DNA from 3 places in the uncultured Halovibrio sp. genome. Region 1 is predicted to be linked to each of the others. Evidence: predicted binding sites of a transcription regulator. Region 1 holds the regulator's gene; each other region holds the start of a gene.
What was found. Region 1 encodes sigma-54, which starts transcription at its own class of promoters, with help from an activator protein. Its sites were predicted from a motif close to TGGCACNNNNNTTGCTNT; they were not measured.

Region 1 (6,802 bases):
ACTGGGAGCCGCTTCTGCGGGCCCGGGCGATTGAGGATCAGGTCTGGATCTGTGCCCCCAATCAGGGCGGGCAGCATGATGAGCGCCGGCAGACCTGGGGCCACTCCATGATCATTGATCCCTGGGGCAGCGTGGTTGCCGAGCGCTCCGAGGATGGGCCGGGTGTGGTCAGTGCGGTCCTGGACCGCGACCAGCTGGCCAGAACCCGCAGCGCCATCCCGGTATGGGAGCATCGGCGCCTCTAGTCGAGGCGGATCTTCTCCCGGTTGTCACTGACGGTGGCCGGGCCGATGCCGTCCACTTCCTCAAGGTGCTCGGGGGTGGTGAATTCACCCTGCTCCTTGCGCCATGAGACAATGGCGTCCGCCTTGGCCGGGCCAACACCATGGAGGGCCTCGGCGAGGACTTCCGCGCTGGCGGTATTGACGTTGACCGTTTCGGTCTCTTCCGCGGCATCCTGTGCCATGGCCGGCGTGACTGCCAGAACCAGGGTGAGCGCCAGCAGGCGGGTGGTTGCGGAAACGATTCCTTTCATCGTGATGTGCTCCTGTCTGTTCGCGATTGGGGAGGGAACAGAACAGACCCGGAGATGACGGTGCGGGGTGATTGAGGTGGTCCAGACGGGCGGCTTCCCTGCCACCCGAACTGCACCGGCCCTGCCCGACTCCCTGGGCGCTGTCCGTCCCTTTGACCAGGTGCCTCCTGCACCGCATTGCGTCCCTGCGACTGCCTATTCTAGTCAGATCCGTTTCCGGGGAAATAGGACATCGCCCATACACCGTGTAAGCGATTTCCTACAGCTGCTCGCCCTCGTCAATGCGCTCACGCAGGTAGCGGTAGAGACGTCGGCGCGGGCTGTTGCGGTCCCCGCTGTCCGACTGCCTGGCCGCATTACGGATCAGCTGGCGCAGGTGCTGGACATCGGTCTGTGGGTAACGGTCCATGAACTCGGTCAGCGCCGGCTTGCCTTCATGGATCAGGCGCTCACGCCAGCGTTCAGCCATGTGCAGGCGGCGGGTGTGCTCCGGGGTGCCGGCGGTCTGTCCGGCCGCGGCCCGGCGCAGGGCCTGCTCGTCCTCCTCGAGGATCTGGCGGCCCAGGTAGAGGGTCTGGCGACGGCGCGGGTCGCCTTCCGGCAGGTGCCGGACTTCCAGGAGTCCTTCAATGAGGGCGCTGGAGGCGGGCAGCTGGTGGATGCGCTCCTCGGGCAGGGCGGCCAGGGCCGCCGCCAGATCGCGCAGCTCATGCATCTCGCGTTTCGCCTGGCTTTTGCTGGGCAGCTCTTCCTGCGGTTGCCTTGGGGTATCAGCGTCGCTCATTCGTCCTCGTCAAAACGGTTGTTGATCAGTTCCACCAGCGCGTCCCGGGCGTCGGTCTCGTCCGCGCCCTCGATGATCAGGTCAATGTCCGTGCCACAGCTGGCTGCCAGCATCATCACCGACATGATGCTCTTGCCGTCCACTTCCCGCCCGTCACGCCCCAGCTGGATACTGCTTTCAAACTGTTCGGCGCAGCTTACAAGTTTGGCGGCGGCGCGGGCATGCAGGCCCAGTTTGTTGATGATGGTGATGGATTCTCGGATCATTGGGTTTCCGCTGTGTTCAGGGCGTCGGTTGCGCGTGGGGCAGTTCCGTGTGCCGGACCTGGACGGTGCTGAAGGCCTGGCGCAGGTGCGCCGCCAGCTCCTCGGCCATGTAGACCGAGCGGTGCTGGCCGCCGGTGCAGCCGATGGAGATTGTCATGTAGGAGCGGTTCACCGTGTGGAATTCCGGCAACCAGCGGTCCAGAAACCCCTTGATATCCTCGAGCAGGGTCGTGGTGCCAGGCTGGCCGGTCAGGTATTCACGGATCGGGGCATCCAGCCCGGTATAGCCGCGCAGGGATTCGTCCCAGAAGGGATTGGGCAGGCAGCGCACATCGAAGACGAAATCCGAGTCGATGGGCACCCCGTGCTTGTAGCCGAACGACTGGATCAGAAGGGCCATCTGCTGTTCGTCCCGCCCCACGATCCGCTCGCGTACCATGTCGCGCAGCTCGTACATGGAGCGTTCGGTGGTGTCGATGTGCAGGTCCGCAAGCCGCGCGATGGGTTCCAGCAGGGCTTTCTCGTCCTGAATGGCCTCGGACAGCGAGCGCCCCGGTGTGCTCAGGGGGTGCTTGCGGCGGGTCGCGTGGAAGCGCTGCAGCAGCATGCTGTCCGCCGCGTCCAGATAGATGACCTCCACCCTCAGGTCCGGGTGCTGGAGCTGGCGGTAGAGGTTCTCGAAATCGGCAATGTCCGCGGAGAGATTGCGGGCGTCAATGCTGACGGCGATGTCGCTCTGCTGCTCGTCCGATTCCAGCGCCTTGCGCGTCAGCGGCTGCAGCAGTCCGATGGGCAGGTTGTCGATGCAGTAGTAGCCGAGGTCTTCCAGCACATGGAGCGCTGTGCTCTTGCCGGAGCCCGAGCGGCCGCTCACGATGGTCAGTTTCACAGCCCGATCTCCCGCTGGCTGGATGGGTCGGCGTTACGGCGATGCCTTTTCGCTGGCGACAATCAGGTCATAGAGTTCCTGCGAGTCCTGGCACTGGCGCAGGCGCCGGCACAGGCCGCGGTCATTGAACTTCTCCGCCAGCTGGCTGAGCAGCTCAAGGTGCTCACTGGTGGCATTCTGCGGCACCAGGAGCACGAACAGCAGATCCACCGGCTCACTGTCGATGGCATCGAAGTTGATGGGTTCATCCAGCGTCAGCAGCGCGCCCACCACGCGCTTGCAGTCCTCGAGCCGGCAGTGCGGAATGGCGATGCCCTGTCCGATGCCGGTGCTGCCGAGGCGCTCCCGCGCCACCAGATTGTTGAAGATCTGGTTCTCCTCAAGCTCCGGGTAGTGCAGGGCCACCCTTTCGGCAATGGTCTCGAGGATGCGTTTCTTGCTGGTCCCCGGAACACCGCAGAGGGCCAGTTCCGGGGCAAGGATGGATTCAATGGACAGTGATGAATGGACCATGGATACCGCTTGGGATCAGCGGGTGGCCGCACCGTGCATGCGTTCCACCTGCTTTTCCTTATGTTTGAGAATTTGCCGGTCAAGCTTGTCCACAAGCTGATCGATCGCCGCGTACATATCGTCGTGCTGGGCCTTGGCGTTGATTTCGCCCCCGGTTACATGGAGCGTGGCTTCGGCGGTCTGTCGCTGTTTGACCACCGACAGCGTCACCTGGGTGTTGCTGATCTGGTCGGTGTGTCGCTCAAGTTTGTCCATCTTGCTCCGGACATAGTCCTTGAGGGCTTCAGTCAGCTCGATGTGGTGACCTGAAATGTTGAGTTGCATAGTCCGCTCCTGTTTCCGGTTCGGCCCGGCCACCGGAAGGTGGCCATCATACAGGCGTCAGACCCTCTAGACGAGACGTTTGCGTTCGTTCGAGGGTGGAATGTGCATCGCCTCGCGGTATTTCGCCACCGTGCGGCGTGCCACATTGATGCCCTGATCACTGAGTATAGTCGCTATACGGTTGTCGCTCAGCGGTTTTCGGCTTTCCTCCTCATTGATGAGTTTGCGGATCATGGCACGGATGGCTGTGGACGAGCACTCGCCGCCTTCGTCCGTGCTCACATGGCTGGAAAAGAAATACTTCAGTTCGTAAATGCCACGCGGGGTGTGCATGTACTTCTGGGTGGTGACGCGGGATATGGTGGACTCGTGCATTTCCACCGCCTGGGCGATTTCGGAGAGGATCAGCGGCTTCATCGCTTCCTCGCCCTCTTCAAAGAACCTCTGCTGATGATCGACGATCTGGGAGGCGACTTTCAACAGGGTTTCGTTACGGCTCTGAAGGCTCTTGATGAACCACTTGGCCTCCTGGAGCTGGTCGCGCAGATAGGTGTTGTCCCTGCTGCTGTCGGACTGGCGGATGAGTGACGCATAGAGGCTGTTCACCTGCAGCCGGGGCGCGATCTCCGGGTTCAGTTCGATCTTCCAGCGCCCTTCCTGGCGGGTGACGATCACGTCCGGGACCACGTATTCGGTTTCTTCCTCGCCGATGGCATCCCCGGGGCGGGGGTGCAGGCTCTGGATCAGCCCCAGGACCTCCTTGAGCTGCGCCTCGCTGAGCCGGCTGCGGCGCATCAGCTGGCGGTAGTCACGGCTGCCGAGCAGCTGGATGTAGTGGCTGATCACCAGCCGTGCCTGCTTGAGCCAGGGGGTGTCCGTGGGAAGCTGATTGAGCTGGATCAGCAGGCACTCGCGCAGGTCCCGTGCGGCCACCCCGGGCGGGTCGAAGTGCTGCAGCCGGTGCAGGACCGCTTCAACCTCGTCCATCTCCAGTGGATCCTCGTCGTCCGGCGCGCTCAGCCCCTGATGGATCTCCTCAAGGCTCTGGGTCAGATAGCCGCTGTCGTCGATGCCATCCACCAGGGCGTGGGCAATGGCGCGGTCGCGCTCGGACATGGGGGTGAGGTTGAGCTGCCAGTGCAGGTGATCCTGGAGAGTCTCGCCACGGCTGTTGCGGCTCTCAAAATCCGATTCGCCGCCTTCATCCTCGGGGCGTGAGCTGGCGGGCGAGGCGGGGGCGGTCTGGTAGACGTCGTCCCAGGCGGTGTCCACGGGCAGGTTGTCGGGGATTTCGCTGTTGTCCTGCCAGTTCTCGTTCTCCCAGCTCTCGGGCTCGGCGCCGGCGGTTTCCCGTGATTCGTCTTCCTGCGATCCCTCTGACTCACCGGATTCGCGGCCATCTTCCCTGCTGTCACTGTGTTCACTGGTGTCAGCGGTTTCGCTGTCGTCAGTCCCGGCTTCAGCTTCCGCTTCGGCTTCCTCGGCGGTTTCAAGCATGGGATTGGATTCCAGCTGCTGCTGGATCTCCTGCTGCAGGTCGAGTGTGGAGAGCTGGAGTAACCGTATTGCCTGCTGAAGCTGGGGCGTCATTGTGAGCTGCTGGCCCATCTTCAGCTGCAGGGACGCTTTCATGACCATCGACTGCTTTCCCGTTACCGATTGTCCCGCATTTACGTAACCTTAATCCGACCCTGTGGCAGGCCGGCAGGGATTTTGCTTAATGTCTTTTGAATTGAGTGTACAGGCCAATTGGGCAGGGCGACAACGGTTTTGGGAGGACCGTGTCACAGACGGAATTCGTCGCCCAGATAGACTTCCTTGACCTGCTGGTTGGCGAGGATGTCCTCGGAGGTGCCGGAGGCGATGATGTGGCCTTCGCTGACGATATAGGCGGTTTCGCAGATGTCGAGCGTCTCGCGCACGTTGTGGTCGGTGATCAGGACACCGATGCCCCGGTCACGCACCTGGCGCACGATCTGCTTGATGTCGCTGACCGAGATCGGGTCCACGCCGGCGAAGGGTTCGTCCAGCAGGATGAAGGCCGGCTCCACCGCCAGCGCACGGGCGATCTCGGCGCGGCGGCGCTCACCGCCGGAAAGGCTCATGCCCAGGCTGTTGCGGATGTGGCTGATGTGGAACTCACGCAGGAGTGACTCCATGCGTTCCTCACGTTCGGCCTTTGTGAGGTCGCTGCGGGTCTGCAGGATCGCCATCAGGTTCTGCGCCACGGTCAGGCGCCGGAAGACCGAGGCTTCCTGTGGCAGATAGCCGATACCGGCACGGGCGCGGCCGTGCATGGGCAGGTGGGTGATGTCGCGGTCATCGATGCGGATGCGGCCCCGGTCATGGGGAACCAGGCCCACGATCATGTAGAAACAGGTGGTCTTGCCGGCGCCATTGGGCCCGAGCAGCCCGGCGATCTGACCACTCTGGATGCTGAGGGAAACGTCCATCACCACCGGGTGGCGGCGGTAACTCTTGGCCAGGTTCAGCGCTTCCAGTCTCGCCATGGGGTCCGCTCAGTTGCTGTTGTCGTTGCCGCTGTCGCGGCCGGGCTGGATGGTCATCTCAACCCGGTCATCCGCGTCGTCCTCGGAGCTGGAGGCGGTGACCACCCTTTCGGCCACGTCGTACACGATCCGGTTGCCCCGGAAGGTGTCGCCCTGCTGCCGGATGAAGGCCTCGTTCTCAAAGGTGATGCGTTCTTCGTCGGCCCGGTAGATGATGGTCCGGCCCTCGGCGTAGACGGCCGGGCCCTGTTCGGTTTCCGGTTGCTCGTAGGTGGCGGGGTCGCCGGTGGCTACCATCCGGTTGAGGCTCTGGGCCCCGCCCCTGTAGAGAACCACTCTGTCCGCCGTCAGAAGGGCTTCGCCCTGGGTAACCCGGACACTGCCGGTATAGGTGGCGGTTCCTTCCTGGTCATCCAGGCGGGCATTGTCGGATTCAACCCGGATGGGCTTGTCGGAATCCAGATTGAACGCATACAGGGGCAGTGACAGGCTGCTCAGAAGCAGCCCTGCCAGAAACCGCCAGGCGTTTCGGGTGCGTGCCGGGTTGGTCATGAGCAGGCTGTGCCTCCTGTGCGTCAGCGGTTGAAGTACCGGCTGCGGACATCATTCTCGAGCCTGACCGCGCGTTCGTCGATCCACCCCGTCATGCCGACGGCATGGGTCACGCTGCTGCGGTCGATCAGGGTCACCGGCGCATCAGTCTGCACAATCCGTTCGTTGTTATCCAGCGTCATCCGTTCGCTGAGGATCAGCACATCCCCGCGCTCGGTGCTGCTGTGGCGGGCCCGGACATCCTTCTCAAGCATGAGTTTGGCCACATCTGGCCGGTAAAGCCCGGTACGTGAACGCACGAACCAGGGAGCGCCGCCGTTGCGGGCCATGAGCATGGCACGGGGGCGCTCCATGGTGACCCGGTTCTCATCCTGGAACTGTTCAGCCCGGCGGGTGCGGATGCGTGACTTGAGGCGGCCTTCACTGTCG
Region 2 (12,675 bases), on a different contig from region 1:
CCTGATTTGAAGGATCTGGAGTCAGCGTTGCTTCCGTGTAAGCCGTCGCCTCTACGCCACGCTGGTTATTGAGCTTGTCGGCAATCGACCGAGCTGATTCTTTATCACCGCCCTCGTTGATAGTGATTGGTGACTGGGTTGATACCACTCCTGTTTCGGGATCGCGGGTCCGTATGGTGATGTTTTGCTCGCCGTAAACAGAATCAGGATCAGCGGTAGGGCCATTTTCCGCTGGCCCTGAAGCCGTTAAGGTCCGACTACCCGGATCCCCACTGAACACGGTATTCGTCTTCCCCGGCTCAAACCGCACATTGTTCATGGGCGGATCCAGTGGCTTGGGGTTGGCAGGGTCGGAAACGTCCACCACCTCATAGCGGTTCTCCGAAAGGAACCGGATCTCCATGGGCGGATCAAGGTTGCCGTTCTCGTCCAGGGCATCCAGCCGGCGGCCGGTCTCCGGATCGCGGATGTTGAGCATGGTTCCCTGGGTGATCTGCCCGGTCCCCTGGTTGCCACTGCTGGCCTCGGCGCGGATGGGGGCTGCCAGGGCGATCTGTTCACCGGCCACAATTTCCGTCGCCATATCCCGGGCGCCATTGTAGGTGGGCCGGATGGTGAACTCATCGCCCTGCTGGAAATCGCCGGACTCCAGTTCGATCTCAAAGCCTTCCATGGAGATGGTCGAGGGCCGGCTGTCACTGATGCTGCCGGTTTTAACCAGTTCCCCGCTGGTGGCATCGCGGATGCGGTACTGCTGGTCATCCGGGCCGGTGAATTCCAGCGTGTAGGAGCGGGTATCCAGCTTGCTGCTGTCGGTGATGTTCACACGGGCCTGGCGGTCGCCGCTTTCGGCGGTTTCAGCGGAGGGCGTGATCCGCCCACGGGCCAGGCTTTCCGAGTTGATATCGCGAAAGAAGTTGCCCCCCAGGTTGCCATTAAGATCCTGGCCCAGCTGGTGCTGCTCGTTCATGCGCTCGGACAGCCCAATGGCGATCCGCCCGATCCCATTCAGGGTCGGCTCCAGGATCTCGTCCCGGAAGGTCAGGTTGCCACCCAAGGCACCACCCGTAATCTCATGGGTGATGGCCCGATCGCGACCAACGCCCTCCAGCAGCACTTCCCGACGGCCCGCCTGCTCGGTGCTGCCTGACAGACGCAGCGTGGCGCTGTTGCCCTTGCTGACAATGCCCTGGCCCTTGCCGATGCTCACATCAACGGTGCCGTCGTTGTTCTCATTGGTCTGGACCTGCACCAGCTCCGAAAGCTGCCGCAGCTTCTCGTCCCGCTTGTCCAGAAGCTCGTTGGCATCGCGCCCACTGGCACGCCCCGGTGACTCCGCGATCTTGAGATTGAGCTCCGCGATACCATCCGCTAGCGAGTTGATCTCGTTAAGATTCGCGGAAATGCGGTCATCCACGGTCTGCTCTCGGGAACGCAGCTGACTGTCCACGGACTTGAACCGTGCCACCAGATTATCAGCCTGGTTCAGCGCCTGCTCGCGCAGCGAGCTGGAGGCCGGGCTCTCTGCTGCATCCTGGAGGGTGCCGAAGAACTGGGTCAGGGCCTGGTTAAGACCGGTTTTCTCGTTCCCCAGGAGATCGTCCATGCCATTCAGGTTCTCGACCAGGGCGGTCTGTTCCGAGTGAAGGGTGGTGTCTGAACGCAGCTGGGTATTGATGAATTCATCGTTGAGGCGCTGTATGTCGGCAACGTTAACGCCCTGTCCAATGTAACCACTCCCCGTAGCCTGGGAGGGATTGGAGACGAAATCCGCCCGCTGCCGGCTGTAGCCGGGCGTATTGGCGTTGGTGATGTTGTTACTGGTGGTCTCCAGTGCCTTCTGGTTGGACAGGATCCCGGTCAGGCCCGTATTCAGCAGACTCATGGCAGCTTACTCCCCTTCCGTCCCGTCATCGATCACGGCACCCAGCGTGGGCCGCTCCATGATGTTCTGGATCTTGTCGGCATAGGCCGGGTCCGTGGCGTAACCGGCATCCTGGAGCGCCTGGGCGAAGGCCTGCGGGTCATCCGCCTGCTGCAGTACCTTCTGGTAGCGCGGGTTCTCGTTCAGGAAGCTGGCGTAGTCCTCGAAGCTGCTGGCGTAATCCGGATAGGCGCGGAAATCCGCCTTTTCCTTCAGCGGCAGCCCATCCCGGTATTCGGTGGTGGTGATCTCGACCTTATCCCCGTTCCAGCGCTCATCCGCCTTGATGCCGAACAGGTTGCGACTGGGTTCCTGCTCACCGCCGATCATGTTGCGCCCCCAGCCGGTTTCCAGCGCGGCCTGCGCGATCATCACCTGCGCCGGCACACCGGTCTGCTCACTGACATCACGGGCGATGGGGCTGAGCTCCTGAACGAAGTGCTCCGGCCCTTTAAACTGTTCCGGCAGCTCGTTGCCGCTGCCCGCAGCAGAGCCCGAGCTGGCATTCCCCTCTTCCGGCATCATCTGGCGGACTTCGTCCACACGCTCTGCCAGCTGCGGATCCGGAGCCGGCATCTGACGGCTGTAATCAGTGATGCTCGTCCTTGCATCCGGGCGGCCTGCGCCCTGCTGTCCTCCGCCCAGCTGGCGCACCAACTGATCGGCGATGCCGATGCTGCGCTCCTGGGTCAGGCTCAGGGTCAGCTGCTTGTCGAACATGTCCTGGTACTGCTCGGTCTCCTGGCTGTTCAGGTAGTTACCCTCGCTGAACACCTCGTTAGCCGAACGCATGGACTTCATCATCTGCTGCAGGAACAGCGCCTCGAACTGCTTGGCAACCTTTTCGAGCGCCTTGTCCCGATCGGTATCGGCCAGACGCTTGAGATCGCTCATGGCACTCATGTCGGTATAGATGTGCGCGTCGCTGGTGCCGCCTGCAGATGACTGGATCATAGCTTCAACCTCAGATGACGATCAGTTCCGCGCGCAGGGCGCCGGACTGTTTGAGAGCCTCGAGCACCGCCATGATGTCGCCCGGGGCCGCGCCCACCTGGTTCACGGACTGCACGATCTCGTTCAGCGTAACCGCCGGCCCGAACTTGAACATGCGGGCCTCCTCCTGCTCGATGGCCACATCCGTCTGCGGAACAACGACCGGGTCGCCCTCGCCGAAAAGGCCCGGAGCCACCGCTTCCGGGTTCTCGGTAATAGTCACGCTGAGATTGCCGTGCGTGACCGCTGCCGGGCTCACCTTGACGTTCTGACCCACCACGATGGTGCCGGTGCGTGAGTTGATCACCACCTTGGCGGCTTCCTCCGCCGGCGAGACCTCAATGTTCTCCACGATGGAGAGGAAGCTGACGCGCTGTGAGGCATCCCGGGGCGCCCGCACCCGCACGGACGAGGCATTCTTCGCATACGCCGTCTCCGCGCCGAGCTTGTTGTTGATCGCCTCAACCACCCGGCGCGCCGTGGTGAAATCCGGATTACGCAGGTTCAGGGTGATGGTGTCCCCTTCCGAAAAGGCGGTAGGTACGCGGCGTTCAACGGTCGCGCCCTGGGGAATACGCCCGACACTGGGAATGTTCACGGAAATCGAAGAGCCGTCCTGACCCTCGGCGCCGAAGCCCCCGACCACGAGACTTCCCTGGGCCATGGCATAGGTCTTTCCGTCCGCCCCCTGCAGCGGTGTCATCAGAAGCGTGCCGCCGCGCAGGCTGTCCGCATCGCCAACCGAGGAGACGGTGACGTCAATTTCCTGGCCGGGGCTGGCAAAGGGCTGCAGATCCGCCGTGACCATGACGGCCGCGACGTTGTCCGCACCGGGGTCAACGCCCGGCGGAATAGTGATGCCGAACTGATCCATCATGTTGCGCAGGCTCTGGTTCGTGAACGGCGCTCCATCCCCGCTGCCATCAAGTCCCACCACCAGGCCGTAACCGACCAGCTGGTTGTCGCGCACGCCCTTGACCGAGGTCAGGTCCTTGAGCCGGTCCGCCTGGACCGGTGTGGCGACCATCACTGCCAGCATCAATACCGCGGCAATCCGGTTCCACATGGCAAACCCTCCTGTACGAAACCTCAAAGCGGCCACCATTCACTGTTGAAGAAGCGGGTCAGCCAGCCCATGCGGTTGGCCTGATCAAAGTCGCCGGTCCCGCCATAGGAAATCCGCGCGTCCGCGATCCGGCGGGAACTCACCCGGTTATCCGAACCGATGTCCTGCTGGCGGATCAGACCGGACACCCGCACGTATTCCTTGCCCTGGGTCAGCTCCAGCCATTTCTCACCGCGCACCCGCAACACACCATTGGGCATGACCTCCACCACGGTGACCGTGATGCTGCCAGTGATCTGGTTGCTCTGATCTGCCTCGGCCTCGCCGTCGAACTGCCGGTCCTGCCCCACATCGGTCCCGATATCCAAACCGGTCTGACCCAGCACCGATGGCGCTTCAAGGCCTGTTTCACTGTCCTTCGCGATGCTCGTGTTGGATGTCTTGGAGGCCGATGTGCTTTCCTGTAGCTGCACCGTCACAACATCCCCGACATTCAGCGCCTTGCTGTCGCTGAACAGGTTATGCCTGCGGGAGTTCTGGTAAATGGAGCCGTTGACCGGCTGATCCGCCATCATGGCCTCTGGCTCCACCGGCGCGAACGCGGGATCACCTGGCTTGGCCCGCTCACGGGTCATCGCCTGGCAGCCCGCCAGCGTCACCATCAGGATCAGCAACGCGGCCCTTTTGAGCAGTATGGACGGCTTGGTCATAACGGTTCTCCCCCTACCCGACGCGTTACAGGTTCTGGGTAATGAACTGGAGCATCTGATCCGAGGAGGAGACGACCTTGGAGTTCATCTCGTAGGCCCGCTGGGTGGTGATCATGTTCACCATTTCCTCGACCACCTCCACATTGGAGCCCTCCAGCATGCCCTGCTCGATGGTGCCGATGCCGTCAATGCCGGCCTCCCCGATCAACGGGTCCCCGCTGGCCGCGGTCTCCTGATAGAGGTTGCTGCCTATGGCCTGAAGCCCCTGGGGGTTCACGAAATCCGCCAGCTCGATCTGGCCCAGCTGCTGCGGTTCCGGCTCGTTGGCAATCTTGGCGCTGACAGTGCCGTCACGTCCGATGGTCACGGAAGTGGCATCTTCGGGAACGTTGATGTTGGGTTCCAGCGGGTTGCCGTTGGGCGTGACAATATCGCCCTCGGAATTGAGCTGGAATTCACCATTGCGGGTGTAGGCGATCTCACCATCCGGCTTGAGCACCTGGAAGAAGCCATCGCCGTCAATGGCCAGGTCCAGGGACTGGTCCGTGACCTTCATGTCCCCCTGGGTATGCTCCTTGCTGGTGGCCGCAACGCGTACACCAGTACCCAGCTGCAGCCCGGAAGGCAATTCCGTATTCTGGGAAGACAGGCCGCCGGGCTGGCGCTCCGTCTGGTACATCAGATCCTGGAAATTGGCCCGGTCACGCTTGAATCCGGTGGTATTGACGTTCGCCAGGTTGTTGGAGATGGTGCTCAGCTGCTTGTCCTGAGCGGCGAGGCCGGTCTTGCTGACCCAAAGTGCTGGATGCATTGTTCTGTCCTCCGATCGCGTGGGTGAGGCGCCCTTCCGGGCGGGCGGCATCGGGTTGCCGCTTTTCCGTCACCCATGACGTTTCCATCAGAGGTCTTGCAACAAGCGTGCCACGCTCTGGCTGTTCTCGTCGGCGGTCTGCATGGCCTTGACCTGCATCTCGTACTGGCGGGAAAGCTGCAGGTTCTGGATCATGGATTCCACGGCGGAGACGTTGGAGCCCTCCAGAAACCCGCTGACCACCTGGACATCGCCGTCCGGCTGCAGGGGGCCCTGCTGGTCGGCATCCGGTTTAAGACGGAAAAGACCGTCATCCCCCTTCTGGATCTGGTCCTCCCCCGGGTCCACCAGCTTGAGCCGGTCCACTTCCACCAGCTGGTCACTGGGCGCCCCGGCCGGAACGACTGAAAGCGTGCCATCCGAGCCGATCTCGATCTTATCCGCCGGCGGCACGGCAACCGGGCCTCCGTTACCCATGACCGGCAGCCCTTCGCCGTTACGCAGAATGCCATTGGCATCAACCTGAAGGCTTCCGGCACGGGTATAGGCCTCATCACCGGGTTCCGGCTCCACCGCCAGCCAACCGTCACCCTTGATGGCGATATCCAGGGAGCGACCGGTCTGCTTCATGGGGCCATGGCTCAGGTCCGCCCCGGGGTTCTCCGTCATGGCATAGGCCCGGGACGGATGATGCTCGCCGTATACCGGCATGCTGCGGGCATTGGCGAAGTCCTGCTTGAACCCGGTAGTGTCCGCGTTCGCCAGGTTGTTGGCGTTGACCTGCTGCGCGTACATGTTCTGCTTGGCGCCGGTCATCGAAATGTAGAGCGAGCGGTCCATGGAACCCTCCTGTGCTCATTCAGCCTCAACCTGTGGGATTACCGCAGGTTGATGATGGTCTGGGTGATCTGGTCCGAGGTCTCAATGGTCTTGGAGTTGGCCTGGAAGTTCCGCTGGGCGGTAATCAGACCCACGAGCTGCTCGGAGAGATCGACGTTGGATTCCTCAACGGAGCTGGACTGGATTGCGCCCAGGGGACCGGTATTGGGGCGGCTGATCACCGCATCGCCGGAGTCGATGGTTTCAACCCAGGCGGTATCCCCAACCGGAGCAAGCCCTTCGTTGTTCCGGAAATTGGCCAGAGCGATCTGGCCCAGCGCCTCGGACTCGCCATTGCTGAAACGCGCCTGGATCACGCCTTCTTCGCTCACATCCAGGCCCGTCAGCCGGCCGGTCGCGAAGCCATTCTGCTGGAGGTCATTGACGGCGAATCCGGAGCCGACCTGGGTAGTGTTGCTGTAATCGATGACGAAGTTGGAGCTGTTCGAATCCGGGTCTAACGGAAGAGTATCTTCGGTCGTATCCGGTCTTTCAGCACCGTTATAGTTGCCGTCCTCATCCTTGGGCACCCAGTTATTGATCAGAACATCTTCCGATTCCGCAGTATCCAGGCTGCCATTTTCCTCAAAGACCAGTTCGAATCCGTCTTCTCCGTCAGGGCCATTCCCGTCTTTACCTACTCGCTCACCGTCAATCTCGACATAGCTTTTCCAGGCATTGTTTGCCGGATCCTCCTTCACGAAGTACTGGGTCATTTCATGAGGGTTGCCCAGGCTGTCGTAAATCGTTGTGGAGGTTGAATGATTATAGGTATTCGAATCATCACGGTTGAATGCATTCTGGGGGTCATCGGTTCCTGTCTCACTACCGCTCAGAACTTCAGTGCCGCCATTTTCGGTAAGATCATACCCCTCGCGCACGGTAAAGGTGAGATTGCCGAGTACCGAGTAGGAAGCATTATTACCGCTTTCGAGCGTTTGCGGGCCGGTGTTGTCGTCATCAGAATCGACTTCAAGCTGTGAACCGTTGCTGCCAGTTAGCCCAAATTCAAGATTGCGTCCTTCGTTGTCGTTGACCTTAAGGTTGCCGCCATTAATAGAAGCGTTCAGTGCGACTGAGCCATCCGCATTGATTGCGTCGGCCACGTTCTGAAGAGTGTCCCCCGCACCAATGGGGTAACCGAAGCTCTCTCCGTCAGAAAGAGTAATCTCAAACTGATCCCCATCCTGCAGGCCGACGCCCGTCTCAGAAACCGTAGCCGCAGAGCCTGCCGTTGCGTCGACTCCATCCACATTGGCGAAGCGCGCAGCAATACTGGCCCCGGATTCACCAGCGTTCGTCGGAATTGGCGTTGTACCCCCATCCGGGTCGGTAACCGTGAACTCGGTCGCATCAAAGCCGGCCGCCCCGTTGCGTAACGCGTCAATGCCGTCACCTGCAGCCTCGTAGACTGTCTGATCCACTCTAAGAACCGACTCCCTAGAATCCAGGTTCAGATTCGCCGCAACATTGGTGGTGGACTTGGGCGCCAGGTTCTCAGTGTTCACCTCAAGATCGCCACGAACATCACCAACCTGCCCGCTTTCATTGGCCTGGAACCCCTGAACCCGGGCCCCCTGGTTATTGGTGACAAAACCCTCCTCATCCACACCGAACTGGCCGGCCCGCGAGAACTGGCGTTCGCCATTGGCGCCCTCCAGAACGAAGAACCCCTCCCCATCAATGGCCATGTCCAGGCCATTACTGGTGGCGGTGATGTTGCCCTGCTGGAAAAGCTGCCGGGTGTTCTGAACGCTGACCCCGTCACCCGCGGACGTATCGCCCAGGTTCTGAAGGCCGGAGCTGTAGAGGTCACCAAACTCCGTCCGCGAGCGCTTGAAGCCCGTGGTGCTGGCGTTGGCGATGTTGTTGCCTTTCACGTCCAGATCCGTCTGGGCCGCATTGAGTCCGCTGAGTGCGATATTGAACGCCATGGTAAACCTCGCCCACTACTTGTTATCAGTTGATCTGTTTGACCTGGTCCAGCGGCACTGAGCCGCGCCCTGCCAAGTTCAGCGTCACGCCCCCGTTCTCCAGGTTGACGCTGTCCACGTTCGCATTGAGCCGGGTAGCCAGCTCCTGGGTCTCGCCGTCGTACTGGGCTTCCGCCTGGACCCGGTAATCGCCCGGCTCCATCAGATCGCCGTCGCCATTCTCACCGTCCCAGCTGAAATCCACTGTGCCGCTGCCCTGCTGGCCCATGTCCATCTGGCGAACCAGTTCCCCGGAAGGGTTGTACACGTTGACCCGCAGATTCGAGGTAGCCGAAGGCACTTCCACCGCTCCTTTCACCTCGCCCTCAGGGCCAAGGTTGGCGATGTTGCCCTCCACCTGAACCTGCTGCCCTACCATGGCGGAGGCCTGCAGCGCCTGGGTCGAGCGGAACTGACCCATGGCATCCTCAACCGAGGTATTCAGGCTCTGCATCTCCTCCAGGGAGGAGAACTGGGCCAGCTGGGCCACAAAATCCTCGTTCTTCTGCGGGTCCAGTGGGTTCTGGTTCTGCATCTGGGCCATCATGAGATCCATGAACTCATTGCGGCCCATATCCGAGGCCTTGTTGCCGCCCTCGCTCTTGCCGCCCTGATTCTGGTTCCGGTACTCCTTGAGGATGTCCGAAGCCGAATTGGTTGAGCTGTTAACGCCGTCCATCGTCGCTACCCCCGTTCCCGCTTACTGGCCCTGACCCAGCGTCATGACGCGCTGCATCATGCTCTTGGCCGTGTTCATCACCTCAACGTTGGTCTGGAAGGAGCGCGACGCCGACATCATGTCCGCCATCTCCTCCACCACGTTGACGTTCGGGTAATACACATAGCCGTTGTCATCCGCCTTGGGATGATCCGGCTGATAACGCTGCTCCAGCTCAACATCGCTTTCCACGATGGCATCCACCTGAACCCCGGCGGATTCCAGTTCGTTGCGCGAAAAACCCGCGTCCTGCACGCCGCCGCCCTGGCCCATCATGTCCGCCTGGATGGCGGAAAAAACGGGCTTGCGCGCACGGTAAACGTCATCCGTACTGGAACTGGCCGTCTCGGCGTTCGCCAGGTTGCTGGAGGTTGTGTTCAGCCGGATCGACTGGGCCGACATGGCAGAGCCGGCAATATCAAAGACCTGATTGAGTGACATGGTTTACTGCCCCGCGAGTGCGTCTTTGAGTCCCTTAATACTGCTGTTCAGGAACTGGAAACTGGACTGGAACTCCATGGAGTTGCGCATGTACTTGGACATCTCCGTCTGGGTATCCACGGTATTACCATCGATCGACGGCTGGATCGGGTTGCGGTACATCAGCTCCGGATTGCCGCCACCGCCACCCTCGCCGGTCATATGCCCGGAGTCCGAGGCCGTCATCGCCAGGCCTTCCTGCTGGCCCTGGGCCTGCTGAAGGGCCGCCTGGAAGTCGATGTCACGCGCCTTGTAGCCGGGCGTATCGGCATTGGCGAGGTTGTTGGCGAGCACTTCGGAGCGCTGGGAGCGCAACCGCAGAGCGTCATCGTGAATGCCGAATGCGTTGTCAAAGCTGATCGTGGTCATGACTGGCCCCTTTTTGCCGGGTAATCGGGCTTTGTCGGTATTAAGCAATAGCGGTGCCAAAGTGCTACACTCCTTTGTATTCAGGCATTAACGCCGCAACGGCAACAATACGGGTGCCATAGCGGCAAACCTGTGCCAGTGCCGGAAACCGCTGTCTTCGGGGTCAATTGTGAGCCCAGGAGTTTGCTGGTAACGTTCCCTCAACATGGATGCGATCGTTGGACAATGATGAACGTACCCCTCATGCCTTCGAGCCTGACGGCCATGGACCCCAAGCAGAAACCGAACGCCATCCCGCCCATGCCGGATTACCATGCGCGGGTGCTCGGCTACATGGCCGGTGCTGCCATTCTCGGCACAGGGGTGTTTCTCGATCACTTCCATGACTACCTGATCTGGTTCGTGCCGCTGGCTCTGATCTGGCCGCACGTTCTCTACTTCCTGTCCCGGGCGATATTCCCCAGGCGCACGCCACAGATCCGCGAGCGCATACTGCTGCTCGACGGCTTCCTGATCGGCTCCCTGACGGTCTATATCGAGTTCAGCGTCATCCCCTCGCTGATGCTGCTGCTGATGATCAGCTTCAGCGGCATCATTGTCGGGGGGCTGAGAGCCTGGGCGCTGAACGTTGCCGCACTGGCGGTTGGGGTGACTACGTCACTGCCGATTGCCGGCGTCAGCTTCGAGCCCTGGGCTCCGCCCACCCTCACCGTGGTGAGCGGCGTGGTGACCACGCTCTATGTATGCGTCATGGCCTTCTACACCTATCTCCAGGCGCGCGCGCTGGTGGCGGCCAAGTCCCAGATCCAGTACCAGCGTGAACAGTCCATCGCCCTATCCCACAAGCTGGCCAAATACCTCTCGCCACAGGTGTGGCAGTCCATCTTCACCGGTGAACGCGACGTGCGGCTGGAAACCCAGCGCAAGAAGCTGGCCGTCTTCTTCTCCGACATCCAGGGTTTCACCGAGCTTTCCGAGGAGATGGAACCGGAAGGGCTGACGGAGCTGCTCAACACCTACTTCACCGAGATGTCCCAGATCGCGCTGAAGTACGGCGGCACCATCGACAAGTTCGTGGGTGACAGCATCATGATCTTCTTCGGCGACCCCACCAGCCAGGGCGCGAAGAAGGACACACAGGCCTGTGTCTCGATGGCCATCGAGATGCGCAAGCACATGACGGTGCTGCGCCAGAAATGGAAGAGCCAGGGCATCCGCACGCCCCTGGAGATACGGATGGGCATAAGCACCGGGTTCTGCACCGTCGGCAACTTCGGCGCGGACAACCGTATGGATTACACCATCATCGGCAAGGAAGTGAACCTGGCAAGCCGTCTGGAGGAACTGGCGGATCCGGGCGAGATCCTGGTTTCCTACGAGACCTTCTCACTGATCAAGGACAGCATCCTGTGCCGGGACAAGGGCGAAATCACCGTAAAAGGGTTCGCACGGCCGGTACCCATCTACCAGGTGATCGACTTCCGCCAGGACGTGGGCGACCAGCGCAGCTTCCTGGAGCATGAGGGGGACGGCTTCGCGATGTATCTGGATTCCGAGAAAGTCGACGAGCGTGAACGCGAACACATCATACAGGCGCTGGACCGGGCGGCCCGACGCCTGCGTGACGAATAGCGCCTACTGGCGCAGCAACCTTGATGCTGGCGCATCGCCCTGGTGGGTCGAGCGCCAGGGGTTGATGTCGAGCCCGCCACGGCGTGTATAGAACGCCCCCACACTCAGCCGCTCCGGCGTCAGGGCATCCCTCAGATCCGTGAAAATCCGCTCCACACAGGCCTCGTGGAAGTCCCGTGCCTCACGGTAGCTGATGACATAGCCCAGCAGCGCCTCCGGCCGCATGCGGGCCCCCGTATAGTGGACCACAAGCGTGGCCCAGTCCGGCTGGCCCGTCACCGGGCAGAGGCTGCGCAGCAGGTGCGAACACAGGCTCTCGGTGACCACGTCGCCGTCCAGCGAACGCAGTGAGGCCAGAGGGCCATCGGCGGGCATGATCACACCTTCCACGTCATCAATCAGGTGTGCCCCTTCCGGCCGTGCCACCAGTCCGGCATCCGCGTCCACATCCCCCAGCACCACGGACACTGCAGCGCCCGCGGCCTCGGACAGATCCCGCTCGATGGTGGTGCGCACCGACTCCACGCCTTCGAACACTGTGCTGTTGAAGGCATTGAGATACAGCTTGAGCGACTTTGATTCGATCAGATTGGGCGAATCCGCGGGCACCCGGAACTCGGCGGTGGCCACCCGGGGCACCCCGTCCGGGCGCAGCCAGCTCAATTCCCAGGCCTGCCAGCGGTCCTCGCCCTGCCAGGGCCAGCCGTCAGCCAGCCCCAGGGAGTCCCGTGCCTGTGCCCGGGCCACAGGATACAGGAGCGCCGGATCATAGTGCTCAGGGTAGGCGCTGGTCCGGCCCAGTGGTGCATCATCCAGTTCCATGTCGCCTCCTCAGCTGCGGATGCCCTTGCCCCGGTCAAGCAGGCGCAGGCTCACCGTGAACAGCACCACTGCAAACACCACCAGCATGGCGATCGCCCACACCGGCCCCACATCCGAGGCGCCCAGGACACCATAGCGGAAGGCGTTCACCATATAGAGAATGGGATTGGCCATGGAGAGCCCCTGCCAGAACGGATCCAGCAGGTTGATGGAATAGAACACGCCCCCGAGGTAGGTCAGTGGCGTCAGCACAAAGGTCGGCACAATCGAGATGTCATCGAACTTGGTGGCGAACATC
Region 3 (12,675 bases), on a different contig from region 1:
AGGGCGGGTTTGGCGGCGTCGCGCGCTACGGCCACATAGGCCCAGTTCTCGGCGATATCGATCTTACCGACCTGCTTACCGGCAATCCCCCTATCGCCGGTAAGGGCCCCGAGCACATCGCCGGGGCGGACCTTCTGCTTCCGGCCGCCATCAATCTGCAGCGTCACCATCGGCGCCTTGTAGGCGCGCTCCTCAAGCCGTTCAGACGGCGGCAGTGACTCGGGCTCAATGCTCAGGTCCAGTTCGGCCTCCAGCCGGACCACCTTATGGCTCTCTTTCTCGGTATACAGGGTGTAGGCGCTGCCCTGCTCCCCGGCGCGGCCCGTGCGGCCGATGCGGTGCGTGTGGGCGTCGCTGTCGCGGGCGATGTGGTAGTTGAACACCGCGTCCAGCGCGTCAATGTCCAGCCCCCGGGCCGCCACGTCCGTGGCCACCAGGATCGAGGCGCTCTGGTTCGCAAAGCGCACCAGGGTCTGGTCGCGCTCCTTCTGCTCCAGATCCCCGTGCAGGGCCAGTGCATCAAAGCCGTGCCGGCAGAGCTCATCCGCCAGATCCCGGGTATCGCGCTTGGTATTGCAGAAGACCACGGCAGAGGCCGGCCGGAGCTGCAGCAGGAGCAGGCGCAACGCGGTCATGCGTTGCTGCTCATCCGGCAGGCGGATGAAGTGCTGGCGGATACTGCTGTCGTCGTGGCTTTCCTCCACCTGGACGCGAACCGGGTTGTGCATGTGGCGTTCCGCAACGGCCTGGATCGCATCGGGGAAAGTGGCGCTGAACAGCAGGTTCTGGCGCTTGCCCGGAACACTCCCGAAAACCGCCTCAAGGGCGGACTCGAACCCCATGTCGAACATCCGGTCCGCTTCATCCAGCACCAGGGTTTCCAGTCGGCCCAGGTCGAGGGTGCGCTTGCGCAGATGATCCTCAATCCGCCCCGGCGTGCCCACGATGATGTGGGCGCCATGCTCCAGCGAGCCGATCTGCGGCCCAATGGGCGTGCCACCGCACAGGGTCAGCACCTTCACGTTGGCCGTCGCCCGGGCAAGCCGGCGGATCTCCCGCGCTACCTGGTCCGCCAGCTCCCGCGTGGGGCAAAGCACCAGGGCCTGAACCTGAAAGCGCTCGGCATTGAGCCGGCTCAACAGCCCCAGACCAAAGGCCGCGGTCTTGCCCGAACCGGTCCTGCCCTGCCCGATGACGTCCTGCCCGGCCAGGATGGGCGGCAGGCTCTGAGCCTGGATCGGCGTCATGGTCTCGTAGCCCAGCGACGACAGGCTCTCAAGCAGCGCCGGCTGCAGCCCCAGGGTGGAAAAAGACATCTGGCTCAACGTAGGAGGTTCCTTGGCTCATGGGATGGTGGCGCAGGATAAAGCAGATATCAGGGGCGGGACAGGTTTTCCTGCTCCACCAGTGCCATACCAATGGCCAGCCCGCGGCCAAAGAAGACCCCCCATTACCGACTCGGAGGCGCCATGAATTCGGGCCCAACGGGATCATCAATGCAACGGGCCAGGATCTCATCGATGGCAGTCATCGCTTCCTTATCCAGCGACCAGCCGTCGATCTCACCGACCGGATCCAGCTGCTCCGGTCTCCTGGCACCCCAGAGCGCCGTCGTCACACCGGGCTGATCCACCAGCCAGCGAAGCGCCAGCGCGAGGACGTTCTTCTGGTACCGCTCCCGGGCGAACCGGTCCAGTTCCGCCACGGCGTTCAGGTACTGGCGATAGCGTTCACCCTGGAACTTGGGATCGTTCTTACGCAGATCGTCACCGGTGAACTGGGTATCCTCGCGCATCTTGCCCGTCAGCAGGCCTCGGCACAGGGCGCCGTAGGTGATGGTCGCAATGCCGTTTTCCCGGCAATAGGGAAGGGTCTCCTGCTCGATGTCCCGCTCAAACAGGTTATAGGGGGGCTGCAGGCTGTGCAGGGGCACGGTTTTCTGCAACTCGTCCATCTGCGCCGGCGTGAAGTTGCTGACACCGATGGCGCGGATCTTCCCCGCCTGGTAGAGCTTTTCCAGCGCCCGGGCGGTCTCCTCCATGGGCGTCTCCGGATCCGGCCAATGGACCTGGTAAATGTCGATCCTGTCCGTCTGCAGACGCCTGAGGGAATCGTCTACTTCCTGTTCAATGCGCGACGCACTCGCGTCCCGCCAGACCTTATCGTGATCATCGTTCCAGTTCAGGGCGACTTTCGTGGCCAGCGCCACCTGATCCCGACGACCGTCGGCCAGCGCCTTGCCCACAATCTCCTCGGAGCGGCCGAAACCGTAAACCGGCGCCGTATCGACCAGACCGATCCCCTTGTCGATGGCCCTGTGAATGGTATCGATGGACTGGGCTTCGTCCGTACCACCCCACATCCAGCCACCAATGGCCCAGGTGCCGAGCCCGACGGGGGTCACCTGAATGTCTGTGTTGCCGAATGCCCGCTTTTCCATGCTTCCTCCCGTTGGCTGGAACATCATCTGGAGAAATGGCATCACTGTGAATGCCCTGCACCAGAGATATGCGTGGGAGCGAGGGCGAATTCAACCCCGTGCCCCACCACACCCCGGACCTGCACCAGAGTAAAGGTGACCTGCAAGCGGTCCAGCTCCCTGGATCCAGTTCAGTACCCCCAGGGACGTGGGGAGATGCCTGCTCTGCTCTGATTTGACAGTCCGCGCATTAGAATCTATTAATATTCTAATAGAAGGCCGGTCAGTCAGGCACCGGGAAAGCCGAACCCCATCCAGGAGCGAGCGCATGCAACGTCGCCATCGACTCGGGCCCCTGCCAGCGCTGTTACTCATCGCACTGGCGCCGGCAACAGCCGCAGCCAACGATCTCGGCGAGAAACTGGCGAAGGAGGGCAATGACAACGGCGCGGCTGCCTGCGTCACCTGCCACGGAGCCGATGGGGGCGGCAACGGCGCGGCCGGCTGGCCACGCATGGCCGGCATGAATGCCGACTACCTCGCCAAGCAGCTCGACGACATGGCCAGTGGTGAGCGCGACAACGCCACCATGAAGCCCATTGCCAGCGGCCTCTCCGCCGAGGAACGCCGGGCGGTGGCCGAATACTACGCCGAGATGGAAGTGCCGGCAGAGGCGCCGGGCACGGATGCCGCCAAGTCCGTTCTGGAACGCGGCCAGGCTATTGCCCAGCAGGGCCTGTGGCGCAAGGGGGTTCCCTCCTGCGTCGCCTGTCATGGCCCCGGTGGTGACGGCGTGGGTGCCGATTTTCCCGCCATTTCCGGGCAGCACGCGAGCTACATCGAGAACCAGTTTACCGCGTGGCAGGACGGCAACCGCCAGAACGACCCCAATGACCTCATGGCCTCAGTGGCCAAGCGCCTGACCGAGGAAGAGATCAAGGCTGTGGCCGCCTGGTTCGCCTCGCAGCCCGCCCGTCCGTCCGCCGAATAGCCATCGTGGAGGCCATCGTGAACAAGACCCATCAGGATACCATCGGGCTCGCCCGCCACACCGCGCTGTTCCTGGCGGCCGCCCTTCTCATCCCCGCTTCGGCGCTCGCCCAGGACGATGAGACCCTCACCAAGCAGGTGGAGCTGGAAGAGGCGCCCGAGGCCAAGGGCGAGAGCTACTTCGACTACCCCGGCATGGACGAGCTGCCCGAGGGTGAGTTCGGCGAAGCCGTACGCAGCGGCATGGAGGCCTTCGTCAACACGCTGCAGCACCCGGAGGCCAAACGCCACGTAGGCAACGGCCAGAACTGCGCCAACTGCCACCTGGGTGGCGGCATGGCCGCCAACTCCTCGCCCATGTGGGGCGCCTGGGGGATCTACCCCAAATACCGTGGCAAGAACGACCACGTGAATACCATGGATGAGCGCATCCGCGGCTGCTTCACCTACTCGATGAACGCTGGAGCCTCCGAGGCCGGCGGCCCGCCGAAGCCGGACAGTCAGCTCCTGAAAGACATGCAGTCATTCATGTTCTGGTCCGCCAGGGGCGCGCCCATCGGCGAGAACCTGCCCGGGCGTGGCTACCGCAGTGTCGAGAAACCGGAGGACGGCTACTCCATCTCCCGCGGGAAGTCCATCTACGAGGCCCAATGCGCCGTCTGCCACTCCGGGGACGGCAGCGGCAAGTTCACCGCCGACGGCAAGCAGATCTTCCCGCCTCTGTGGGGCGAGAAGGCCTATAACTGGGGCGCCGGCATGCACCGCATCAACACCGCAGCCGGTTTCATCAAGTACAACATGCCCCTGGGCAAGGCCAACCCCGTGAAAAAGCACGCCGCCCTCTCCGACCAGGAGGCGTGGGACGTGTCCGCCTATATGAACAGCCATGAGCGGCCCCAGGATCCCCGCTGGGAGGGCGACAAGGCCAGCACTGCAGAGAAGTGGCATGACCACGCCTGCCTCTACAACCAGGAGGTTCGCGGCCACACCCTTGGGGAGGGCACGCAGTAACGACCCGGACATGTGATCGCGAACAGCCACAAGGAATCCATCATGAACGGCACCCACGTGCGCATCGCGCTCGCGACGGCGCTGGCCCTGGTCACCGCGCCAGCCGGCGCCGCCAACTGGCTGGTACTCAACAGCGCCGAGGCGCCCGAGGGCGCCCCGACCATGTCGGTCTTCGGCTTCATCCAGCCGACCTACCGCGACATCGACGACAGCGACAAGGCACCCAACGGTCAGCGCCCCATCTTCAACACTCTCTCCCCGGACCGCTCCAGCAGCTCCGGCTTCAACCTCTCCCAGGCTCGGGTTGGCGTGCGCGGAGCGTTGAACAATACTGACGAGGACATCCACTACTTCTTCCTCACCGAGTGGGGCAACAACGGCATCACCCGCCTGGCCGACCCCGACGGCGGCAGCCCCAGCCCCCAGCTCACCGATGCCTCCATGACCTTCCGCCATTTCGCTGGCGGCGGCAGCGACGACATCTGGGAGCCCGGTGTCAGCCTGCGTATCGGCCAGTTCCAGTGGCCGCTGGTGGACGAGGGGCTGCGCGCAATTCCCGCCTACGACTACATCAGCTTCTCGGAGGTGAGCCGGCAGCAGGTGCTGGAGCGGTACGTTCGGGCCAACAAGGGGCCGAGCGATGAAGATCCCGGATTATCAGGCTTCGACGGCTCCATCAGCTCCTACCGCGATATCGGCGCCATGGCCTTCGACGAGTTCCGGATCTCCGAGCACTGGGAGGGCACCTGGGCCGCCGGGCTGGGCAATGGCAACGGCATCAACCGCAGCGACAACGACGACAACCGCGACCTCTACATGCGCGCCCAGGCTGCCTACGTCTTCGACGGCGTCCACCGCGGCAACCCGCGCCGGGAGGACATCAAGTTCTTCGCCTGGGGCCAGCAGGGGGAGCGGGTCTTCGATGCCGGCGGGGACGGCACCATCGACGAAGGCGACGAGTTCGAACGCAACCGCTACGGCCTGGGCTTCCACTACTACCGCCAGCCCTGGCGCTTCTCCGGGGAGTACGTCTTCGGCAACGGCATGGTCTACAACGGCACCAATCCGCCCTTCGCGAACCCGGGTGAGGACCTCGGCGACGTCACTCCGCGGATGGCCCCCGGCGAGGACAACGAGTTCGACGGCTGGTACCTGGACGCCGCCTGGTTCGTAAAGCCCAACAAGCTGGCGCTGCAGGCGCGCTACGACGTCCTGAACCGGCTCAACGACTTCGATGCGGATGAATTCGCCAACCAGGGACATCCGGAGCGGCGGTTCTCCACGTTGACCCTGGGGCTGCAGTACTGGAACCACCCCATCAAAAGCCAGTGGACCCTCTCCTACCGCATCCGCGACCTGGAGGCGCCCCACAATGCCGCGGCCGACGCGGTCGGCAGAACCATGGGCAACGAGATCCTTCTGCAGTACTTCCACCTGTTCAACACCGGCGGTTGAACGGAGATGGTGAACCGCACAATTTAATCAACGAGCATGAGCTCAGCCCCAGGCGCGTTGCCGCAGTTTGACCCGCGCCATCAGAGCACAGGGCGTAATAATCAGCGTCAGGATCGTCGCAAAGGCCAGCCCGAACACAATGGCCGTGGCCAGACTCAGCCACCATTCGGTAATGGGCGCCCCAAAGGCCACTTCGCGGTTAAACAGGTCAATATTCACGCGCAGCATCATGGGCATCAGGCCCAGAATCGTGGTGACGGTGGTCAGCACCACCGGGCGCAGTCGCAGCAGGCCGGTGCGCAGTATGACTTCCCGTGGGTCGGCGACGCGCTTCTGGAGCCGGTCGTGGGTATCAATCAGCACGATGTTGTCGTTCACCACAACCCCGGCAAGCGCAATGATGCCCATACCGGTTACGACAATGGAGAAGGCCTGATTCGTCAGCAGCAGCCCGAGGAAGGCCCCGATGGTTGAGACCACCACGGCGGAAAGCACCAGGGCGGCGCTGAAGAAGCTGTTGAACTGGGTCACCAGAATCACGGCCATCAGGAAAAGCGCGACGAAAAGGGCACGAACAAGAAACGCTTCAGCAGCACGCTGCTCCTCATCCTCCCCCTTGAACTCATAGCTGACACCGTCCGGGAGCGGATCCGTGGCAAGCCAGTCGCGCAGCTCGCGGACCTTATCGTCGGCGAGCACGCCGGGGGCGGTATTCGCGCGCACCGACATGGCACGAACGGCGTCCACCCGTCGCAGGTTATCCACCTTGGGTTCGGCCCGGCGCTCGATGAAGTTGCTGATGGGCACCGCTCCGCCAGCCGTGGTAACCCGGAGCTGATCCAGCTGGTCCAGGGTCCGCCAACGTTCGGGGTAGCGCACCACAATGTCGATCTCTTCATCCGTGTCGTCGGGCCGATAGCTGCCGATGCGCAATCCATTGGTGACCAGCTGGGCAGCGTTGCCAATGGTGGTGACATCAAGCCCGAACTTGGCCGCCTGGGCACGATCCACCTGCAGCTCCCACTCGATCCCGGGCAACGGGCGGTCATCCTCGATGTCCGTCAGTCCCTTCAGGGACCTGAAACGCTGGCTCACGATTCCAACCGCCTCTGGCAGGAGGCCCGGATTGTTCGCGCTCAACAGTAACTGAACCGGTTTCCCGACGGGCGGGCCGGCCTCCAGCTTACGCACTTCGACCTGAACCCCGGCCAGCTGATCCGTGCGTTCGCGAATCGCCTGCAGGATCTCATTGGCGGGCGGGCGCTTGTCCCAGTCATCAAATTCGATGGAAACACGTCCAATTACATCTTCAGCCACGTCGCCCATGAAACTGAAGCCACTGTCGCCGGCGGTGCGTGCGTAGACACTCTCGAAAGCCTCATCGAAAGCGAGCACTTCGGCCTCCACTTCGCGAACCAAAGCGTCCTTCTGCTCAACGGAGAGGTTACCCCTGGCATGGACCATCAGGGTCGCGAAATCCGGCTCCACCTTGGGGAAGAATTCGACGCCCTTACCGAAAGCACCGTAGAGCAACCAGGCAGCAAGCAGGCCCACGAGGGTAAGCCCCAGCACGCGCCCCGGATGATCCAATGCTTTGTCCAGCACCCTGAGGTAATGCCGAGCCGGGCCGGTAATCTGACTCAGGTCGCCGTTTTCAGCCGCCTGCAGGTTGCGCCGTTGCCATGCTGCTTCAGCACCGGCCCTGCCCATATGGGCTCCAAGGGTGGGCACAAAGATCAGCGCCATCAGCAGGGAAGCTGTCAGCGTCGTTATGAGGGTGATGGGGAAGTAGCGCATGAACTCACCCACAAGCCCGGGCCAGAACAGCATCGGCACGAAGGCGGCCAGCGTGGTCAGGGTGGCTGACACAATGGGGCTGCTCATGCGCCGCACCGCCAGGACATAGGCACGGTAGCGGCTTTCACCGGCTGCCATGTGGCGTTCGGCGTACTCCACCACCATGATGGCACCGTCCACCAGAACCCCGATGGCCAGGATCAGCGCGAACAGCACCACCATGTTCACGGTATAACCGAGCAGATGGAGCACCAGAATGCTGGCCAGGAAGGACCCCGGAATGGAAATGCCCACCAGCAGCCCGGAGCGCAGCCCCAGTACGCCGACAACCACAACCATCACCAGCACCACGGCGCTGACAACGTGGTTCTCCAGGTCCGTGAGCATCGTCTCGATGAACTCGGACTGATCCTGGCTGTAGGAGACCACCAGATTCGAAGGCCAGTCGGCTTTCAGGGCATCAACTCTGGCGCGCACCGCCGCCACTGTATCGATCACGTTCTCACCGGTGCGCTTGGTGACCTCAAGCGTCACCGCCGGCAAGCCGTCCACGCGGGCATGCCCATCGGCGTCCTTGAAGGTCCGCTTGACCGAAGCAATGTCGCGAAATCGCACGACGGCATCGCCGTCGACCTTCACCGGCATGTTGAGCACGTCCTCAGCGGTCTCGAACAGCCCCGGCACCTTGATCGCGAAGCGCCCTTCCCCGGTATCCAGATTCCCCGTGGCCACGAGCCGATTGGAGCGACTCAGGTACTGGATGATCTCGCCGACCTGTAAGCCGTAGCTTTCCACTTTCAGTGGATCGACAATGACCTCCACCACCTCCTCGCGCTCACCGGCGATGGTCACATCCAGCACGCTGGTGATGGACTCGATTTCATCCCGGGTGGTGCGGGCTAGCTGCTGAAGCGTTCGTTCCGGCAGATCGCCAGCGAGTGTGACCAGCAACACCGGGAAGATACTGGTGTTGATCTCCTCGACCACCGGGTCGTCGGCATTGGCAGGGAGTTCCGGCTCGGCTTTGTCGACAGCATCCTTAACGTCCTGGAGCACCGCATCAGCATTAAAACCGGCGTCGAATTCCAGCACGATCTGACCACCGCCTTCGGTGGCGGTCGCCTGCATTTCCTTCAGCCCATCAATGCCACGCAGCTCCACCTCCATGGGCCGGATCAGCAGGCGCTCGGCATCCTCGGGTGATACCCCCTCCAGGCCCAGATGAACGAAGATGAAGGGAATGTCCACATCCGGCTCCGCCTCCTTGGCGATATCGGTGTAGGCCCAGGTCCCTGCAATCAACAAGAGCGCCAGTGCGGATAATACGGCCCGGTGGCGGGTGAACAGCCATTCAATCCAGCCGCTCATCCCGATGCTCCTGGCGCAGCCAAGCTTTCATAGGGCACGGTTTCAACCTTCTGACCGGCACTGACGAATTCCTGCCCCACGACGATGAGCTGGACCGTCTCGGGGAGTCCGGTGAGCCACACGCCCTCGGGCGTGTCACGCACAACCTCCACCGGGTAAAAGACGACCTCGCTGTTGTCGCTCACCCCCTTAACGCCGAGTGTGCCGTCATCCGCCAGAGTCAATATTGACGAAGGCAGACGGTGGGCGACCACGGTTCCCGCAGAGAGGGTGACTTCGGCGGTAAGCCCTTCAATGATGTCCCCCTCGGGGTTGTCGATAACCACTTCAACCGGGAAGGTCCGGGTTTTTGGACTGGCGACACGCCCGACAAAGGCCACCTCGCCCTCGTGCTCGGAGCCATTGATCAGTGTCACGGTGGCAGGGCTTCCGGGCTCGATGCGATTCAGATAGCGTTCCGACAGAGAGCCTTTCACACGGATCGGGTTCAGATCCACAAGGGTGGTCACGGGTGCGCCGCGGTTCAGGAAATCGCCCACCTCAACGTCCCGGGTTTCCACAACACCTTCAATGGGCGCTTTCAGGCGCGTGCGCCTGGCTTCCTCCAGCGCCATCCTGAGCTGAGCCCGCGCCGACTCCAGCGCTGCTTTTGCCCGGGCCAGCTCGTTCTCTGCAATCGAGTCCTTCTGTCGCAACGACTGCGCGCCGCGATACTCGATCTCACGCTGCTCCACCAGGGAGCGCGCCTCGAGCAAGCGAGCTTCGCGATCTTCCATGGCCAGCTCAACCAGCATATCGCCTTCGTTCACCCGATCGCCGCGCTCGAAATGGAGTTTCTGAACAACGCCGTCGGTTTCCGCTTTCACAGCCACCGATCGGTCGGCCAGCGTTCGACCACTGATGATGATCTGGTCCCGAATGGTCTGGTTGGTGGACTCCAGGACACGCACGGACATGTGGTTATCGGCCTTGTCCGACACCGACGGCTCAATCTGGGATGTCGAATCCCGGAGCGTGCCCGAGAGCATCCAGAGAATCACGCCCAGCAGAATCAATGCAGCGGTGAGCGCTGAACGATGTTCCTGCAGGGTTGCTCTTGACCATTGTTTCATCGCGTTACTCGGGAAGGGGGCTCAAGTAGCCAGAATAATCGATGGCCCCGCATTCACAAACGATTCCAGTCAGCGAATCCCCCGCCGCATTCAGTAGGGTTTTCCCATAAAGGGCACGTCTGTGTGGCAGATTGGCTCAAGCAAAAGGATGACCCCTGAATGAGGCTGCAGGGAGACGGTTCGTGGGAGGTGAACGGGCCGTTCATAATGACCGGCCCGTGATGAAACCAAATGGCGTCAGCGTGATGGGCGCGCTCTCAGGGATGTCGCCGCGCCCGCTAAAGGGGGCAACTTATCGACGACGCGCTGAGATACCAAGGCCCGCCAGACCGAGTCCGAGCAGCGCGAGGGTGCCGGGCTCAGGCACCGAGGCTGTCACGGATACGTCATCCAGAAAGTTGCCGAGTGTTCCGTCCGGGGCGACACTGGCGAACTTCAGGCGTGAGCTGACAGAGGTCGCCTTAAACGATCCTTCATAGATCGACCAACCTGACGTGGTATGGTCATCCATTGTTTCGCTCAGGTTGTTGATGATCATGTCAGTAACCGCGACGCTGAAAACTTCGAGGCTGTTTACGCGAGCACGGTATGCAAACGAGAGGTCATACCATTGCCCGGTGACAGTACTGAAGTCCTGGTAGATACCGAAATCTGAACCAAGGTCGGGGTGAGCATTCAGTTCGGCGAACTGATCGCCCTCTTTGGCCTCAAAACTGACCATGCCGCTATCCCAGATTTCGATGCTGTTGCCTTCCCAATCCGGCACATCAACAGTGTCCGCGCCTTCAAAATATTCCCAGGTGCCCGGTGCGATATTGGGATTCTCGAAACTGCCATTACCAATCAGGTTGGCGTTTGTGGTACCGGCGGCGAGCAAAAGCGCACCGAAGAAAAGACCTTTGCGGGTGAATGCTGTAGCTTTCATGGACTGCTTCCTCTGCATGAAATTGAATGTCTCTTCCTCTGAAAGCAATTCTGAGGCCATAAAAAATAAATGCAGGGAACATAGAGGGTTAGTCCATGATCTGGCAGGTGCTGCCGGTGTTTTCCAACAATGATGTAAAAAAAGTCGACATCAGCCAGTCCCGGACACATGGGCGGGATGCATGCCCTGTTATTCGGGATCCGGCGGCTCGACTGACAACACCTCAATCTCATTTTCCAGGATATGCTGATACTCGCGAATCCTCTGGACATAACGCACCGGCTCGTAACCTCGCGCATAACCGTATTTGAGATTCTGGTAAATGAACTTCTTCGAAAGCAGGGGTAATACCTGCTTGACGTCGCCCCAGCGGTGCGGATTGAGGTCCTGTTCCCGCGCCAGCCGCTGGGCATCATGCAGGTGGCCACGCCCGACGTTATAGGCCGCCAGTGCCAGCCAGGTGCGGTCCGGTTCTTCTACCTTATCCGAGAAGCGCTCATTCTTAAGCTTCGCCAGGTATTTGGCACCCCCGAAGATACTTTGTTTGGGATCCAGCCGGTTATCCACGCCCACTTCTTTTGCCGTGTTCAGCGTCAGCATCATGATCCCCCGGACCCCGGTCGGGCTGCGGGCACGTGCACGCCAGTGCGACTCCTGGTACCCCTGGGCGGAAAGCAGAATATAAGGAAGATCGTATTGTTCAGCGGCCGTCTCGAAATAGCTTCGGTATTTCGGGTAGCGCTCGTCGACCCTGCGGATCAAACGGCGCGTGTCCACGTAATCAAAAACCTCAAAGTAGCCGTAATAATGCTCTTTCACGACCTCCAAACGCCCGCTCTTCCTGAACGATTCCAGCCAGGACGCAACGGCGCTCTCAAGGTCCTTGCGCGGCTGCGCCATCATCCAGCCCAGTGACTCTGAACGGTTGAGGTTGAACGGCGCGATCAGCTCCGGGAAGTAACGCCGGTTGTGATCGACAATATTGGAGTCCGCAATGGTGCAGTCGATCTCGCGCTGCCAGACGTCGTAGAGGAGCTGCTCAGTCGAGCGGTTATCCACGGTTTGCCACTCAAGCTCAGGATGGCTCTCTTTAAGCGCTTCCAGTCGCTCCACATAGCTGCTATCCGCGATCACAGTAAGTTCCAGCCCCACCAGCTCCTCAACAGACTCGGGCTGGACGTTATCGCGACGGCACACAACCTGCTGGGTCACATCCTGGTAGGGCGGCCCGAAACGAAAGCGTTCCTGGCGTTTGGGGGTGATCGTCAGTCCAGCCGCAGCCAGATCCCCTTCGCCGTTTTCAATGCCTTCGATGATGGAGCGGATCGACGGCTTGATGTTGTATGCCACCTCAACACCCAGGTGCGATGCAAAAGCCTCGACCATATCGTACTCAGGCCCCGTGGGTTTGCCGTCGCGCCCCAGATACCAGGTGGTCGGCGCGTTACGGGTCAGCACCACCAGCTTCCCCTCCTCCTTGATAGCCTGAAGGCTGCGTGCCTGCCCCTCATCATGTGTGCAGCCAACCACAGCCAGTATGGCCACCAGAAACACAATACGCCTGACTCGGTACATACGCCGCTCCGAGAGAAAGACAA

Region 2: flgB (flagellar basal body rod protein FlgB) is a predicted target of sigma-54. The motif match lies at 9,965-9,982, and genes of this name have one in related genera.
Region 3: QZ501_RS04240 (DUF642 domain-containing protein) is a predicted target of sigma-54. The motif match lies at 11,119-11,136, and genes of this name have one in related genera.

What each region holds. Positions count from the first base shown of each region.
Region 1 is NZ_CAJXMA010000111.1:316-7,117, reverse strand. It holds partial or broken gene QZ501_RS14305 (carbon-nitrogen hydrolase family protein) at 1-245, shown strand, start outside; gene QZ501_RS14300 (helix-hairpin-helix domain-containing protein) at 242-535, opposite strand; gene yjgA (ribosome biogenesis factor YjgA) at 795-1,319, opposite strand; gene QZ501_RS14290 (HPr family phosphocarrier protein) at 1,316-1,585, opposite strand; gene rapZ (RNase adapter RapZ) at 1,602-2,474, opposite strand; gene ptsN (PTS IIA-like nitrogen regulatory protein PtsN) at 2,508-2,987, opposite strand; gene raiA (ribosome-associated translation inhibitor RaiA) at 3,003-3,311, opposite strand; gene QZ501_RS14270 (RNA polymerase factor sigma-54) at 3,378-4,943, opposite strand; gene lptB (LPS export ABC transporter ATP-binding protein) at 5,096-5,821, opposite strand; gene lptA (lipopolysaccharide transport periplasmic protein LptA) at 5,831-6,373, opposite strand; gene lptC (LPS export ABC transporter periplasmic protein LptC) at 6,397-6,802, opposite strand, start outside.
Region 2 is NZ_CAJXMA010000012.1:5,668-18,342, forward strand. It holds gene flgK (flagellar hook-associated protein FlgK) at 1-1,885, opposite strand, end outside; gene flgJ (flagellar assembly peptidoglycan hydrolase FlgJ) at 1,892-2,878, opposite strand; gene QZ501_RS04310 (flagellar basal body P-ring protein FlgI) at 2,889-3,983, opposite strand; gene flgH (flagellar basal body L-ring protein FlgH) at 4,007-4,693, opposite strand; gene flgG (flagellar basal-body rod protein FlgG) at 4,719-5,504, opposite strand; gene flgF (flagellar basal-body rod protein FlgF) at 5,592-6,344, opposite strand; gene QZ501_RS04330 (flagellar hook protein FlgE) at 6,383-8,317, opposite strand; gene QZ501_RS04335 (flagellar hook assembly protein FlgD) at 8,343-9,035, opposite strand; gene flgC (flagellar basal body rod protein FlgC) at 9,057-9,515, opposite strand; gene flgB (flagellar basal body rod protein FlgB) at 9,519-9,923, opposite strand; gene QZ501_RS04350 (adenylate/guanylate cyclase domain-containing protein) at 10,149-11,555, shown strand; gene queF (NADPH-dependent 7-cyano-7-deazaguanine reductase QueF) at 11,559-12,377, opposite strand; gene QZ501_RS04360 (ABC transporter permease) at 12,387-12,675, opposite strand, start outside.
Region 3 is NZ_CAJXMA010000011.1:36,515-49,189, forward strand. It holds gene dbpA (ATP-dependent RNA helicase DbpA) at 1-1,316, opposite strand, end outside; gene QZ501_RS04210 (aldo/keto reductase) at 1,451-2,440, opposite strand; gene QZ501_RS04215 (c-type cytochrome) at 2,748-3,410, shown strand; gene QZ501_RS04220 (c-type cytochrome) at 3,428-4,420, shown strand; gene QZ501_RS04225 (hypothetical protein) at 4,463-5,875, shown strand; gene QZ501_RS04230 (efflux RND transporter permease subunit) at 5,918-9,040, opposite strand; gene QZ501_RS04235 (efflux RND transporter periplasmic adaptor subunit) at 9,037-10,152, opposite strand; gene QZ501_RS04240 (DUF642 domain-containing protein) at 10,445-11,077, opposite strand; gene mltF (membrane-bound lytic murein transglycosylase MltF) at 11,267-12,652, opposite strand.